One region of the Pseudoalteromonas sp. APC 3694 genome, then DNA from elsewhere that is predicted to be linked to it. Evidence: predicted binding sites of a transcription regulator. Region 1 holds the regulator's gene; each other region holds the start of a gene.
What was found. The regulator sigma-54, encoded in region 1, starts transcription at its own class of promoters, with help from an activator protein. The targets are predictions, from matches to a motif close to GTTGGCACGNNNNTNGNNT.

Region 1 (3,206 bases):
AACAACAACGCGAAGATACCTTAAATAATTTACTTGATGAATTTAGCATTCAGCATATCCGCGACAGCCAAGGTATGGCCTTATCAGGTGGTGAACGTCGCCGCGTTGAAATTGCTCGCGCGTTAGCAGCAAACCCTAAATTTATCCTTTTAGACGAACCCTTTGCGGGGGTTGATCCTATCTCAGTATTAGATATTAAAAAGATTATAGAGCATCTTAAAAACCGTGGCATTGGCGTACTTATTACAGACCATAACGTGCGCGAAACACTTGATGTTTGTGAAAAAGCCTACATAGTTTCTCATGGGGAGTTAATTGCATCAGGCACTCCTGAATACGTATTAAACGATAAAACAGTACGCGATGTTTATTTGGGCGAGCAGTTCAAGCTCTAATATGTGTGTTATTACACTAAGCATCTGCTAAGATTAATTATACTTAGGTCTGTTGACCTTTCAAGGTTGAATTTTCAGCAGTTTGTTTGGTATTTAGGCAAGGCAGAGTCTATGTGGTGTGATATTCCCCATAAATAGGCGATAACGCAGCATCAATGCCAAACAGGCGCTGCCCTTCGGGTTCTGCCTAGGGACGATTTACTCTTTGTTGCCTACATGGATGTAGGTAAGGAGCGTGAGCAGGACGCGGAAGCTTTGCTCGGTTTTGACTTAGCCCACTAGGTTACAAACCTCGCGCCGCAATTAAACCGCCCCTAGTTTGAACAAATTTTAATCCGTAAAGGTCAACAGACCGTAATTTAAAAGGATTGTTAGAGATACATGAGGCAATCATTACAGCTGCGCATGGGCCAGCAACTTACAATGACTCCACAGTTGCAACAAGCAATTCGCTTATTGCAACTCAGTACATTGGATCTCCAGCAAGAAATTCAAGAAGCGCTCGATAGCAACCCCTTGCTTGAAGTTGAAGAACATGATTACAGCGAAGACACTGCAGGTAAAAACGAACAAAAAGCCGATAACGATGACTTAACGCTAAGTGCCTCAGCTGACGATAAACCTAGCGAGTATGAGCAAGATAGCGGCGAAGCAATGACCAAAGACACCATTAGCGATGATATGGCTATGGATGTTACTTGGGATGAATATATGAGCGCTGCGCCTGCCTCTTCATCGGGTCCAATGCCAGAAGATGAATCTATTTATCAAGGCTCTTCGACTGAAACGCTGCATGAGTATTTAATGTGGCAACTTCAACTGACGCCGTTTAGTCCTACCGATGAAGCGATAGCTATTGCAATTGTAGAAGCTGTGGACGACTCAGGGATTCTAACCCTTAGCTGTGAAGAAATATTAGAAAGCTTTAACCAAGAAAACGACGGCGAAGATGAAGTTGAACTTGACGAAATAGAAGCGGTACTAAAGCGTATTCAACTATTTGATCCAGTGGGAATAGCCGCGCGTAGTTTACAAGAGTGCTTGTGTATTCAGCTAAATCAATTTGATAAAGACACACCTTTTTTAAACGAAACAAAAATGATCTTAACCGATCATATTGATTTACTTGCTGCACGTGACTATCGCACGTTGATGAAAAAAACAAAGCTTAAAGAAGATGAGCTAAAAGAAATCATGACGTTGATTCATACGCTCAGCCCAAAACCGGCAGACACTATTGTTAGAGAAGAGTCTGAATACGTTATTCCTGATGTGTCGGTTAAAAAAGTTAAAGGTCGTTGGGTAGTTGAATTAAATCCAGATAGCATGCCTAAGATCAGAGTAAATAGCCAATATGCAGCTATGTCGCGTACGGTTAAATCAAGTGGTGATAGCCAGTTTATTCGCTCGCACTTACAAGAGGCTAAATGGTTTATAAAAAGCTTAGAAAGTAGAAATGACACGCTACTTAAAGTAACCAACTGTATTGTGCAGCAGCAACAGGCCTTTTTTGAACACGGCCCTGAGGCTATGAAGCCTATGGTGCTTAACGATGTGGCTGAAATGGTGGAAATGCATGAGTCGACTATATCGCGTGTTACTACGCAAAAATACATGCATACACCACGTGGCATTTTTGAGCTTAAATATTTCTTTTCAAGCCATGTAAGTACTGAAAATGGTGGCGAATGTTCATCAACAGCAATACGTGCATTAATTAAAAAATTAATCGCTGCAGAAAACTCAGCTAAACCATTGAGTGATAGTAAAATTGCAGATATATTGGCAGAGCAAGGAATTAAAGTAGCGAGGAGAACCATTGCAAAATATCGCGAATCTCTAGCTATTCCCCCGTCTAATCAACGTAAAAGTTTGATTTAAGGCGTACAACAAAGAGGAAAATGTTTATGCAACTGAATTTAACTGGTCGCCATGTAGATATTACCGACTCGCTTAGAGACTACGTAAATAGCAAATTTTCGAAGTTACAGAGGCACACTGATCACATAACGAATGTGCACGTTATTCTCGATGTAGAAAAACTAAACCAAAAAGCTGAAGCAACCGTTCATGTTAGTGGCGCTGAGATTTTTGCTTCTACTGAGCATCAAGATATGTATGCCGCTATAGACTCGCTCATTGACAAGCTAGATCGTCAAGTAATTAAACACAAAGAGAAACTTGCTCGACACTAACACTATGAAACTAAGCTCACTTATCTGTCAGGACTGCAGTAAAGCTGCGGTCCTTTTTAATAGTAAAAAAAGAATTTTAGAATTTATCAGTGAATTGGCTCACAATAAACTGCCCTATTTAACACAACAAGATATTCTTAATGCATTAACTGCAAGAGAAAAGCTTGGAAGCACAGGCATTGGTCGAGGCATTGCTATTCCACATGGTCGCATGAGCGGTGCTCAAGAGCCCCTAGCTTTGATTTTAGTGAGCGAAACAGCTATTAATTTTGATGCGATTGATAACCGGCCGGTTGACATTTTTGTCGCGTTAATTGTTCCCGATGGCGATAATCAGCAGCATTTGAAGACGCTAGCCACGATTGCTGATAAGCTCAATGATAAAGAATTTTGTAAACAGTTACGCGCCGCCAAATCGGATAGCGAACTGTATCAGGTTATCGTCAGTCAATCGTAGTAATAAAGAAAGGTGATAAATGGAATTAATAATTATAAGCGGTCGTTCAGGCTCAGGTAAATCTGTGGCGTTACGCGTTGTGGAAGACTTAGGTTATTATTGTGTAGACAATATTCCTCTTAATTTATTACCATCATTAGTGCGCAGCGTTTCCGACAG
Region 2 (3,206 bases), on a different contig from region 1:
CACGCTCGTTAAATGTTGAACTGGCGTCGGCGGCATTATTGGTGCCATTTACAGCAGCTATGTCTTGATTTAGTGTGCCAATTTTTTGAATCAATCCATTTGCTTCATCTGTAAAAATATCGAGCTGTTGATTAACCACATTTTTTTGATCCAATACAATCCCTGACAATCTATCCATTTGGTTTATTAAGTTTTCAGCGTCGGTCATAACTAAAGAGCGTGCAACTGTTGATGAGGGCTGATTAAGGGACTCTTGTACATTATTAAACAATGAGTTAATACTGGTTGATAAGCTATTAGACTCCTCAGAAAATAAGGTGTCAACACGGTTTGACTCAACCACAAATTGATCAAAAAATGTTTTGTTTGATGTATCTCGGTTTAGTTGTTTTTGAGCAAATTCATTCAGTAGTCGATATGTATTTCCCCGCCCTACCTGATTGTCGATCATGGTAGAATGCTCTGTGCGTTCACGCACATAACCATCTGTATTCACGTTGGCAATATTTTTACTTGTCGTTTGCAATAACTCAGAGTTTGCTCTTATTCCTGAATTAGCAATATTTAATAAATTAAACGACATGTTACTCTACTCCTTGGCGGATAACGCTTGTGGCGATATTCTTTAACTCGTTACTGTTAAGCACTCTTTTTATTTTGTCTGCATAGTTAGGGTCGGTTGCATAACCTGCTTGCTGTAGAGAGTCTAAAAATTTATGCGGCTTTGCTGTATTTTTTAATGCATCTTGATAGCGAGGGTTTTGTGTTAAAAAGTCCACAAAGTCATTTACGCTCTCTTTAATTGAGTCATACGCTCTAAAATTTGCCTGCTTTTTAACGGCTGTGCCATGTTCAAATTCAAGTGTTAGTTTACTGGCCTTTTCACCATTCCAACGATTATCAGCTTTAATATTAAATAAGTTATTGGAGCTATTGCCATCGCCCTTATTAATAATATGCTTACCCCAGCCGGTTTCTAATGCCGCTTGAGCGACCATAACCGCCGGATTTAAACCAATTTTTTTAGCCGCTGTTTTTGCGTGTTCCCACACTGTACTTACAAATTCCTCAGCATTTTCAAATGTGCCAGACGCTATGTTTTGTTCGCTTTTTTCAGTTGAATCAACGAGCGGCACTTTTTCAGTGACCTTTTGGTTTTCTTGATGAGGTAAGGTGCTACCCGCACGTTGGTCACTAAAGAAATCTGACGTTGTACGAAGAACAGAGCCTGGCATAAAGTTTTTTCCATCTGGCGATAGTTGCTGCACAATTAAATCTGCAAGCCCTAATGAGCCATTTGATGAAAGCTCTGTAGCCATCTGTTGGTCGTGCATTTCTTCAAAAAACTTCACGCCACTTGCATTAAATGGGCTTTCTTTGTCTTCAAAAGCCTCATTGGCTTTACGCATACTTTTCAGTAGCATTTGGGTGAAGATAGCTTCAAATTGTGCCGCCGCTTTTTTTAACGCCGCTTTAGATGCATCGGTTGATGCATCACCGCTGTTTAAAGCATCTCGACGCAAAGAGTCTAAGTTGCCTAAATCAAAAAAGTTTTGCTTATCTAGATGATTTGTTTCCATCAGCTTTTTGACACAATAATTAATAATACCTAGTTAAATGCAATAATTGAGCCAAGAGAAGTGAAAGGTTCTAGGTTCTAGGTTCTAGGTTCTAGGTTCTAGGTTCTAGGTTCTAGGTTCTAGGCAAAGATTAAACTAAGTGAGAGACGCGAGGTAAACTCGCTGCTACTTATTGTGAAAGGTTAAATTCAATGTTTATTGTTGTGGTAGCAGGGGCTTTATGCCGCGTCTTTTTTAGGTTAACTGTTAAAGACCCTAAATAGGGTCTTATAAAACTAAATTACAACAAGCTGGCCATTAATGGCGCCGGCTTCTTTAAGTGCTTCAAGAATCGCCATTAAATCGCCAGGGGCAGCGCCAACTTCATTAATAGCACGTACTAAATCGTCAAGGCTCACGCCAGGGTTAAACACAAATGCCCGTGAGTCATCTTGGTCAACGTCGATGATACTTTGGTTAGTAACAACAGTTTCCCCTTCACTTAACGCATTAGGCTGAGATACATTTTGCTGTTCTGCAATTGTAACCGTTAGGCCACCATGGGTAATTGCCGCTGCTTGTAACTTTACATTTTTACCTATTACTATAGTGCCTGTGCGTGAATTAACGATAATTTTTGCCGAGGTATCGGCTGGTTTAAACTCTAAATTTTCAAGCGTTGATAAATAAGCAACACGCTGTGATGCATCACGCGGAGCAATCACACGAATTGATGCGGCATCAAGTGCATGGGCACTATCAGGGCCAACCAACTCATTAATCGTTTGCTCTAAACGTTTTGCAGTAGTAAAGTCAGGACGGTTCAAATTAAAGGTAATGTAATCACCTTGCATAAAAGGACTGTTAATCGCACGTTCGACTGTTGCGCCGTTAGGAATACGCCCAACTGTTGGGGTATTCATTACAACGCGACTACCATCAAGGCCTTCAGCGCCTAAACCACCTACAATTAAACTACCTTGACCAATAGCGTATACGTTGCCGTCGACCCCTTTTAAAAAGGTTTGTAGTAAAGTACCACCACGTAAACTACCTGCACTACCAATAGATGATACGGTAATATCTATAGTTTGCCCGGGCTTTCTAAAAGGCGGTAGCTCAGCATGCACTGCAACCGCAGCCACGTTTTTAATTTTTAGTTTTAAGCTTGCCGGTAGCGTAATGCCAAAGCTGTTTAACATGCCTTTAAAGCTTTGCTCGGTAAATCGGTTTTGCTCGCCCGTACCAGGCTCGCCCGTACCAGGTAAGCCAACAACTAGGCCATAGCCTACTAATTGGTTTGAGCGTACGCCCTCAACCGTAGACACATCTTTAATGCGCTCGGCCATGGCAGGAAGTTGCCAGCCAAGTAACACCATTAAACAAAGAACTTTAAAACCATTCATGTTGAATGTCCTCTAAAAGGGAAACAATGAGCTACTAAAGAAACGCGTTAACCAACCCGGGCTTTGTGCCTCTTGAGTTTGACCCTTACCTGAATATTGAATTCGTGCATTAGCAATTCTATTTGACTGTACGGTATTATCTGCAGTTACATCTTGCGGGCGAACAAGCCCTTCAAGACGAATAAATTCTTCACCGGTGTTTAAGGTAAGCCACTTTTCACCACGGATCACTAAGTTACCA
Region 3 (3,206 bases), on a different contig from region 1:
TAATAATTGCGCTTAAAATAGCGAGGCACTTTAATACTTCTGTTGAAAGCTTGTTTACGCTGCAAGAGCATGATTAAACCTCGGCAATCATGGTACTTATATTAAGCATCATGATTGCATCCCTTGAATTGTTAGGTATTATGCACGGCCCTGTTGCTATTGGCGTATTTGCGCTAAAATAAAGCAGCTAAAAAATGTATCTACTCGGAGACTCTACAAGGCATGAAAAAACTGCTAATTTCACCGTCAAAAATGGCATTAGGCGAGCAAGAAAGTCAAATTTATCAAAACATTCTGAAGCAATCTTCAGAGCTAAGCCTAAACCTGATGGCTGTGAAAGTGGAAAACCATCCAGAAGACTTTTTAGGTTGGTGTTACGAGCTATTAAATGCAAGCCGCGACCGCATTAATTACGACTTACTCGAAAACCAACAATTACCATTATTAAAAAAGTTGCATGACCAACTTATTACAGCCATTAGCTTTTTACAGTTAAAAACATTACGGGTAGCACCTTGGCCAGTAGTGAGTATGTTTGTAGAGCAACATAAAGAACTGGTGGCACTTGATGAGCAATTACGTTTAACTGCTTATATTGCAGGTCTGCGTGAAAAGCCGTTAAAAGAGATGATCCCTGAAGACTTACTCGCTTTTAGCGGTAAGCATATGGCATCACTCGATCCGAGTACTTATAACTTTGATGTAGAATGGTTTGCCTCTACAAAAAGTGCTAAAGGCTTTCATCAGATGTTGGCTGACTTGCCAGGTGCATTTGACGATGCCCTTAGCAATATCCCACTTGAGGGTGATGTAGCGCAAAGTAATTACCAACAATTTGTAATTGCTTACTTGAGTGCATTTAATGGCAGTGATGAAAAACCAACACTAGCGCCTGCAACCCGTTTATTAGCAATGCGCCGCCCTGATGTATTTACACCGATTAGTAACAGTCGCTTAGATGCACTTTGCTCCGCACTTGGTATCACCAAATTAAATAACCGTGACTTTGAGCGTTACTGGCAAGATGTAGTACAAAGCATTCACGCTATGTCATGGTTTAAAATGGCCAATGCAGGTAATGAACTAGAAACTCAGTTAGTGGATATAAAAGCGCTAATACCTTGCTTTTTTTATTATGCAGATACGAATACTGCAGATAACTCTAACTACATTAAACTACTAAATAAACCTACACGTAGTACTTCGAGCAGCAGTAAAGCGCCACGCCGAGGAAAAGAATCGGCTGAAATATTAGTAGACCGCGCACTTGCTGCTGATGATATCCCAGAGCATATTCGTGCTAAGCGTGATTCTATTATTAACGAAGTACAAAAAGGCCGTGGTGTAAACGAAACAATTACACTTATGCGTACCATTTTTGGATAAGACGTATATCAAACGCAATTAGCTTTAATAAACTAGCTTAACGTTAGGGTCTGTAGATCTTTCAAGGTTAAATTTTCAAAGGCCAATAGATCCTAATATAGATAGCCTGGTAGCGCTCTAATGGTGCAGCCAGGCTTTTTTTTGCACCAGCAGTGTGTTCTTTCTTTACATACTTTTCACAAAGCGTCTTTGCGCATAATTTCAACACCTTGTTTTATAATATAAAATTTATTTTTTATTGAATAAATGGAAGCTGGCACATACAGTGCAGTTCCCCCCTGCAGTAACGTAATAATACGCCGCCGTTCAAAAGGTTGTAGTCGTTTATAATAAAAAACCTTGGCGTGCAAAATCATACAATGGGAAATGAAACATGCTAAAACTACAAAAAACAATACTCATCAGTGCATTGGCATTAACAGGAATGACATCAACTACTGCATTTGCCGAAGTAACAGCCAATGCAGCCGCTACTTCTAACTACTTATGGCGCGGACAAGAGCAAACTGGGGGCGATGCAGCTGTATCTGGCGGTATTGATTACGCTAATGAATCTGGATTTTATGCGGGTACGTGGGCGTCAAATGCGTCTTGGGCCGATGAAATGACCTACGAACTAGATTTATACGCCGGTTTTGGCGGCGCTATTAATGAAAACGTAAGTTATGACGTAGGTTATATTTATTACGCTTACCCAGATGCGGCATCAGGTGCCGATGCTGACTTTTCAGAAGTTTACGGTAGCATTAGTGTGCAAGGTTTTACATTTGGTGCGGCCGTACTTGCAACATCTGCTGCCAGTGGTGATGGTACTGATTTTGGTGATTCACTGTATTTAAACGCCGATTACAGCTTCGCTGTTGGTAGCAATGGCACTGAAATGGCGCTACACATAGGGCATTACTCAGGCGATTTCATCGGTGATGACAATATTATTGATTATGGCGTATCAGTTTCTAAGGATGGTTTTACCTTTGGTCTATCTGATAACGACATGGACGGCTCAGATGTTAAAGCTTATGTAGCCTACGCTGTCGACTTTAGCTTATAAAAAGAATGTGTTACTTGCTGCAACACTAAGGGCCGAAAGGCCCTTTTCTCGTTTTAAATAACTTAACTAGATCTAATCATGCCACACCTTGTTAACAAACCGTTACAATTAATAAATCAACTTACCTCGCTTTTACCTTAGTATATGACTGATAACTATATAGTTCACTACTGAGAAAATCATAAAGGAATAATCATGAAGTCATCTAACGCGCTATCTGCTTGTATCGACATTTTTATCAGCCCAAGCAAGGCTTTTAATGGGCTAAAAGAAGCTAAAGGCTGGTCTTGGCTTGCTTTTGCACTTCTCGCTCTAACCCTTGCAGCCTCTGCTTATACATTTTATACCACTGCAGACTCACAATTTATTTTAGACCAGCAGGTTGCTGCAGCGAGTGTGGATGCCACAATCGGCGAGAAAAAAATGATCCGTCAAAGTATGGAGCAAAGCCTCGATAACCAAGTGTGGTTTGCAATTGGCGGGGGTATTTTCGGCCTTCTTTTTATAAATGCACTCCTATCTGGGTATTACATGTTGATATCTAAGCAAGACCCTGATGCTAATTATAGCTATGGTGCGTGGTATGGTTTTGGTGTTTGGAGCATGATGCCCACGGTTATTTCAAGTTTAGGTGTTGTTGCGCTAGTTCTTACAGCCAGTAACAATGAATTACCTATTAGTTTATTCAATTACGCGTCTATAAATCAGTTATTTCTGGGATTAGAGCTTGGAGATAGCTTCTATAATATGATGGAGAGTTTAAGTATTT
Region 4 (3,206 bases), on a different contig from region 1:
CAAACAAAGACGCCGAGCCAGGCAGTTATAATGTAAAAGTTGATGCACTGGCACAAGCCCATAAGTTATCGTCTCCTGCATTTGCTGCCGATGAGGCGATTGGTGGTGGTGTGATTACTATTGGCTCTGGAGATAACAGTTTTTCGACTGTGCTGTCGCCTACTAATACACTGGAAGATTTAAGAGACCAAATAAATAACGGCCCATACACTGGCTCTGACTCTAATGACTCTGTGGTAGCAACGATAGTAACCAGTGATGCAGGTCAACATTTGGTTTTAACCAGTAAACAAACCGGTGAAGAAAACGCCATTACCATTACCGTACAAGATAGCGATGGTAACAATACCGATGTAGGCGGGCTCTCTCGCTTAGCCTATGACGTGTCTGATGCGGACCCTGCAAACCATACGACTAATTTAACTGAGGTAAATGCGGCGCAAAATGCTCAAATAACCATTGATGGTACTTTAATTGCTTCAAGTAGTACGAACGAGTTTAAAAGTGTTATTGATGGCGTAGATATTACGGCTAAAAAAACCCAAGGTATTGATGATGACGTAAGTACATTAACAGTAAAAGAAAACAATAATAATATTAAAGCTGGACTTGATGGGTTTGTTAAAAGTTACAATGAGCTGTTAGAGCTGAGTAAAAACTTAGGTAAATCTGGCGAAGATGGCGCAGGCGTAATGGCGGGTGATTCTCTGCTGCGCGGTGTTATGTCAAAGTTAAGGCAAGAAATTACCAACAGTGTTGATTTGGGCGATGGTAACTCTTTGTCGTTGTCGCAGTTAGGTGTAGAAGCCGACCGCTATGGTAAATTAAGCTTAGATAGCGAACGCTTAGATGAGCAAGTAAAAAATGATGTTGATTTAGTGCAACAGTTTTTTATTGGTGAAAATAAAGACGAAGGCGGCTTTGCCCAATCGTTTGATGAGTTAATGAACTTTTATACTAAGTCAGATGGTTTAATTCAAAACAGAATAGAAAGTAAAGAAGGGCAGCTGCGCGATATTGATGACGAGCGCGTGTCGTTTGCGCGTAAAATGGAGTCACTAGAGTCGCGCTTGTATGCGCAGTACAATAGTATGGATTTATTGGTGGCAGGCTTAAACTCTACCAGTAGCTATATTCAAGCGCAGTTAGACAATATGCCAGGTGTGGTAAGGCAGTCTAAATAATATGTATTATTGATTTAAAAAGGCCGCTAAGTATTTAACTTAGCGGCCTTTTTATTGTGTGCCACTTAGTGTGCTTGGTGATGGTATGCTAAGGGTTGGTTTTTACTGTTAAGTCGACTTATAAGCGTTTATGGCTTTATCCGACTTTTTATGTTTGAGTATCGCATTAAACGACTCTACTTTTTGGTTTTCTGCGGTTGCTAAAATCATATTAATTTGCGTTTGCAGTACACTTAACTCATCAACACTTGGCGGTGAGGTACTTTCGCACCAATTTACTAAGTGTTTATTTAATAACTCAAGCGAATTAGCAGCACCATCGGCCCTGTTGCTATTAACTTGAGCTTGAAGCTCGCAGAGTAATTGTTTAATTTGCTCTGCGGCTTGTGTTGACTTTTTTGGCATAGTTATTAAATAGCCGGCATACGTTGGTCGGCAGGAATACCCTCCCAACCTTCTTTAATTTCTTTAACAATGCTTGATACTTCAGTAATCGCTTCAATATCGTTGTTTATGTTCGCTTGCGTTAAACGACGCTGACAATAATCATAAAGAGCCAATAAATTATCCGAAATACTCGGGTCTTGTTCTACTTTTAAATTAAGCGCATCTTGCAGTGCACCTAATAGTAAAATACAGGCAGAGATGTTTTCGCCTTTTTTTGCTATTTCTTTGCGTTCAATAAAACCTTTAGTCGCGGCCAAGCGACCAATTATGTTACTAAAAATTAGATTTATTTGTTCATACGGTGCCATTTCGGCGATGCTGCTGGTACGAACTTGAGAATATTTTTTTAACGAAGCATGAGCCATGGGGAAGTCCTAAATTTAGCTAAATAAAAAAGTGACTAAATGAAAGCAATTATAATGCCAAACATTTTTTGTATAACTTGTTATCGGCATTTATGGTCACAACTTAAGTAAACAATTTAAATTAATTATAAATATAATAACAATACAGGATGAACTTGCTTAATAAAGAGGGTGGCAGCATTTTGTTAACTAATTATTTTCATTCTAGTACTAATTACCTAGCTTTTAGGGGTGGTTTTTATTTGATGTGTCTGTTTTTTGGCGTTAATGTCAAAAAATCGCCGCTATTACTTGCATCAAAATCCAACTGGCTTACAATTTGATTAATAAAACAAATTAGTGAAATAAATGGCTCGCTAAAGATGATCTTAATTTTAGATAATAATAACAATCGCTCTATTGGATTATATGCATCCCTTACTTTTATTGGTGAAGCGGTACAATTGCAAACTGAAGCTGACTTTGAACAGGCATGTAGCCACTATCAAAACAAAGAATGTATTGTGGTGTTAGGTGCTTTGCAGTCTTTAGATCATGAAAGTTTAATTAAACGATACCCAACATTTCCTTTTTTACTGATAGGTGAAACGCTTAAACCTTTGTTGAGTTTGGCTAATGTTGTTGGACTAATTTGTGAGCCATTTACTCATGAAGTTACTACCCAGTTACTACATGATTGTCAGCAATATCAGCGTATGCTCCCTCATGAGCATCAGCACAATAAAGAAAAAAGTACCTTTGATGGCCTTGTAGGTGAAACCAAAGCCGTGAAGGATTTACGCTTTTTAATTACTCAAGTTGCTAAAACCGATGCTAACGTACTTATTTTAGGTGAGTCGGGCACAGGTAAAGAAGTAGTCGCCCGTAACGTACATTTGCTTTCTAAACGTAATAAAGGCCCATTTGTACCAGTAAACTGTGGGGCAATTCCTGCAGAGCTACTAGAAAGTGAACTATTTGGTCATGAAAAAGGCGCGTTTACTGGGGCTATTTCAGCACGAAAAGGCCGTTTTGAGTTAGCGCAAGGTGGCACGCTATTTTTAGATGAAATAGGGGATATGCCACTGCAAATGCAGGTTAAGTTACTGCGAGTGCTCCAAGAGCGTAGCTATGAGCGCGTTGGTGGTACCAAAGCGATCCAAGCTGATGTGCGTGTGATTGCTGCAACCCACCGTGACCTTGAAAGCATGATAGAAAAAGGCTCATTTAG

Region 2: flgJ (flagellar assembly peptidoglycan hydrolase FlgJ) is a predicted target of sigma-54. The motif match lies at 1,618-1,636, and genes of this name have one in related genera.
Region 3: QMA00_RS09015 (TorF family putative porin) is a predicted target of sigma-54. The motif match lies at 1,639-1,657, and genes of this name have one in related genera.
Region 4: fliS (flagellar export chaperone FliS) is a predicted target of sigma-54. The motif match lies at 2,040-2,058, and genes of this name have one in related genera.

What each region holds. Positions count from the first base shown of each region.
Region 1 is NZ_JASDDE010000056.1:14,030-17,235, reverse strand. It holds gene lptB (LPS export ABC transporter ATP-binding protein) at 1-395, shown strand, start outside; gene QMA00_RS15535 (RNA polymerase factor sigma-54) at 777-2,276, shown strand; gene hpf (ribosome hibernation promoting factor) at 2,303-2,590, shown strand; gene ptsN (PTS IIA-like nitrogen regulatory protein PtsN) at 2,595-3,047, shown strand; gene rapZ (RNase adapter RapZ) at 3,067-3,206, shown strand, end outside.
Region 2 is NZ_JASDDE010000001.1:85,290-88,495, forward strand. It holds gene flgK (flagellar hook-associated protein FlgK) at 1-583, opposite strand, end outside; gene flgJ (flagellar assembly peptidoglycan hydrolase FlgJ) at 585-1,580, opposite strand; gene QMA00_RS00445 (flagellar basal body P-ring protein FlgI) at 1,856-2,965, opposite strand; gene flgH (flagellar basal body L-ring protein FlgH) at 2,978-3,206, opposite strand, start outside.
Region 3 is NZ_JASDDE010000020.1:46,661-49,866, reverse strand. It holds gene QMA00_RS09025 (helix-turn-helix transcriptional regulator) at 1-77, shown strand, start outside; gene QMA00_RS09020 (hypothetical protein) at 223-1,386, shown strand; gene QMA00_RS09015 (TorF family putative porin) at 1,760-2,437, shown strand; gene QMA00_RS09010 (YIP1 family protein) at 2,633-3,206, shown strand, end outside.
Region 4 is NZ_JASDDE010000001.1:74,688-77,893, reverse strand. It holds gene fliD (flagellar filament capping protein FliD) at 1-1,184, shown strand, start outside; gene QMA00_RS00405 (hypothetical protein) at 1,293-1,589, opposite strand; gene fliS (flagellar export chaperone FliS) at 1,595-1,996, opposite strand; gene QMA00_RS00395 (sigma-54-dependent Fis family transcriptional regulator) at 2,359-3,206, shown strand, end outside.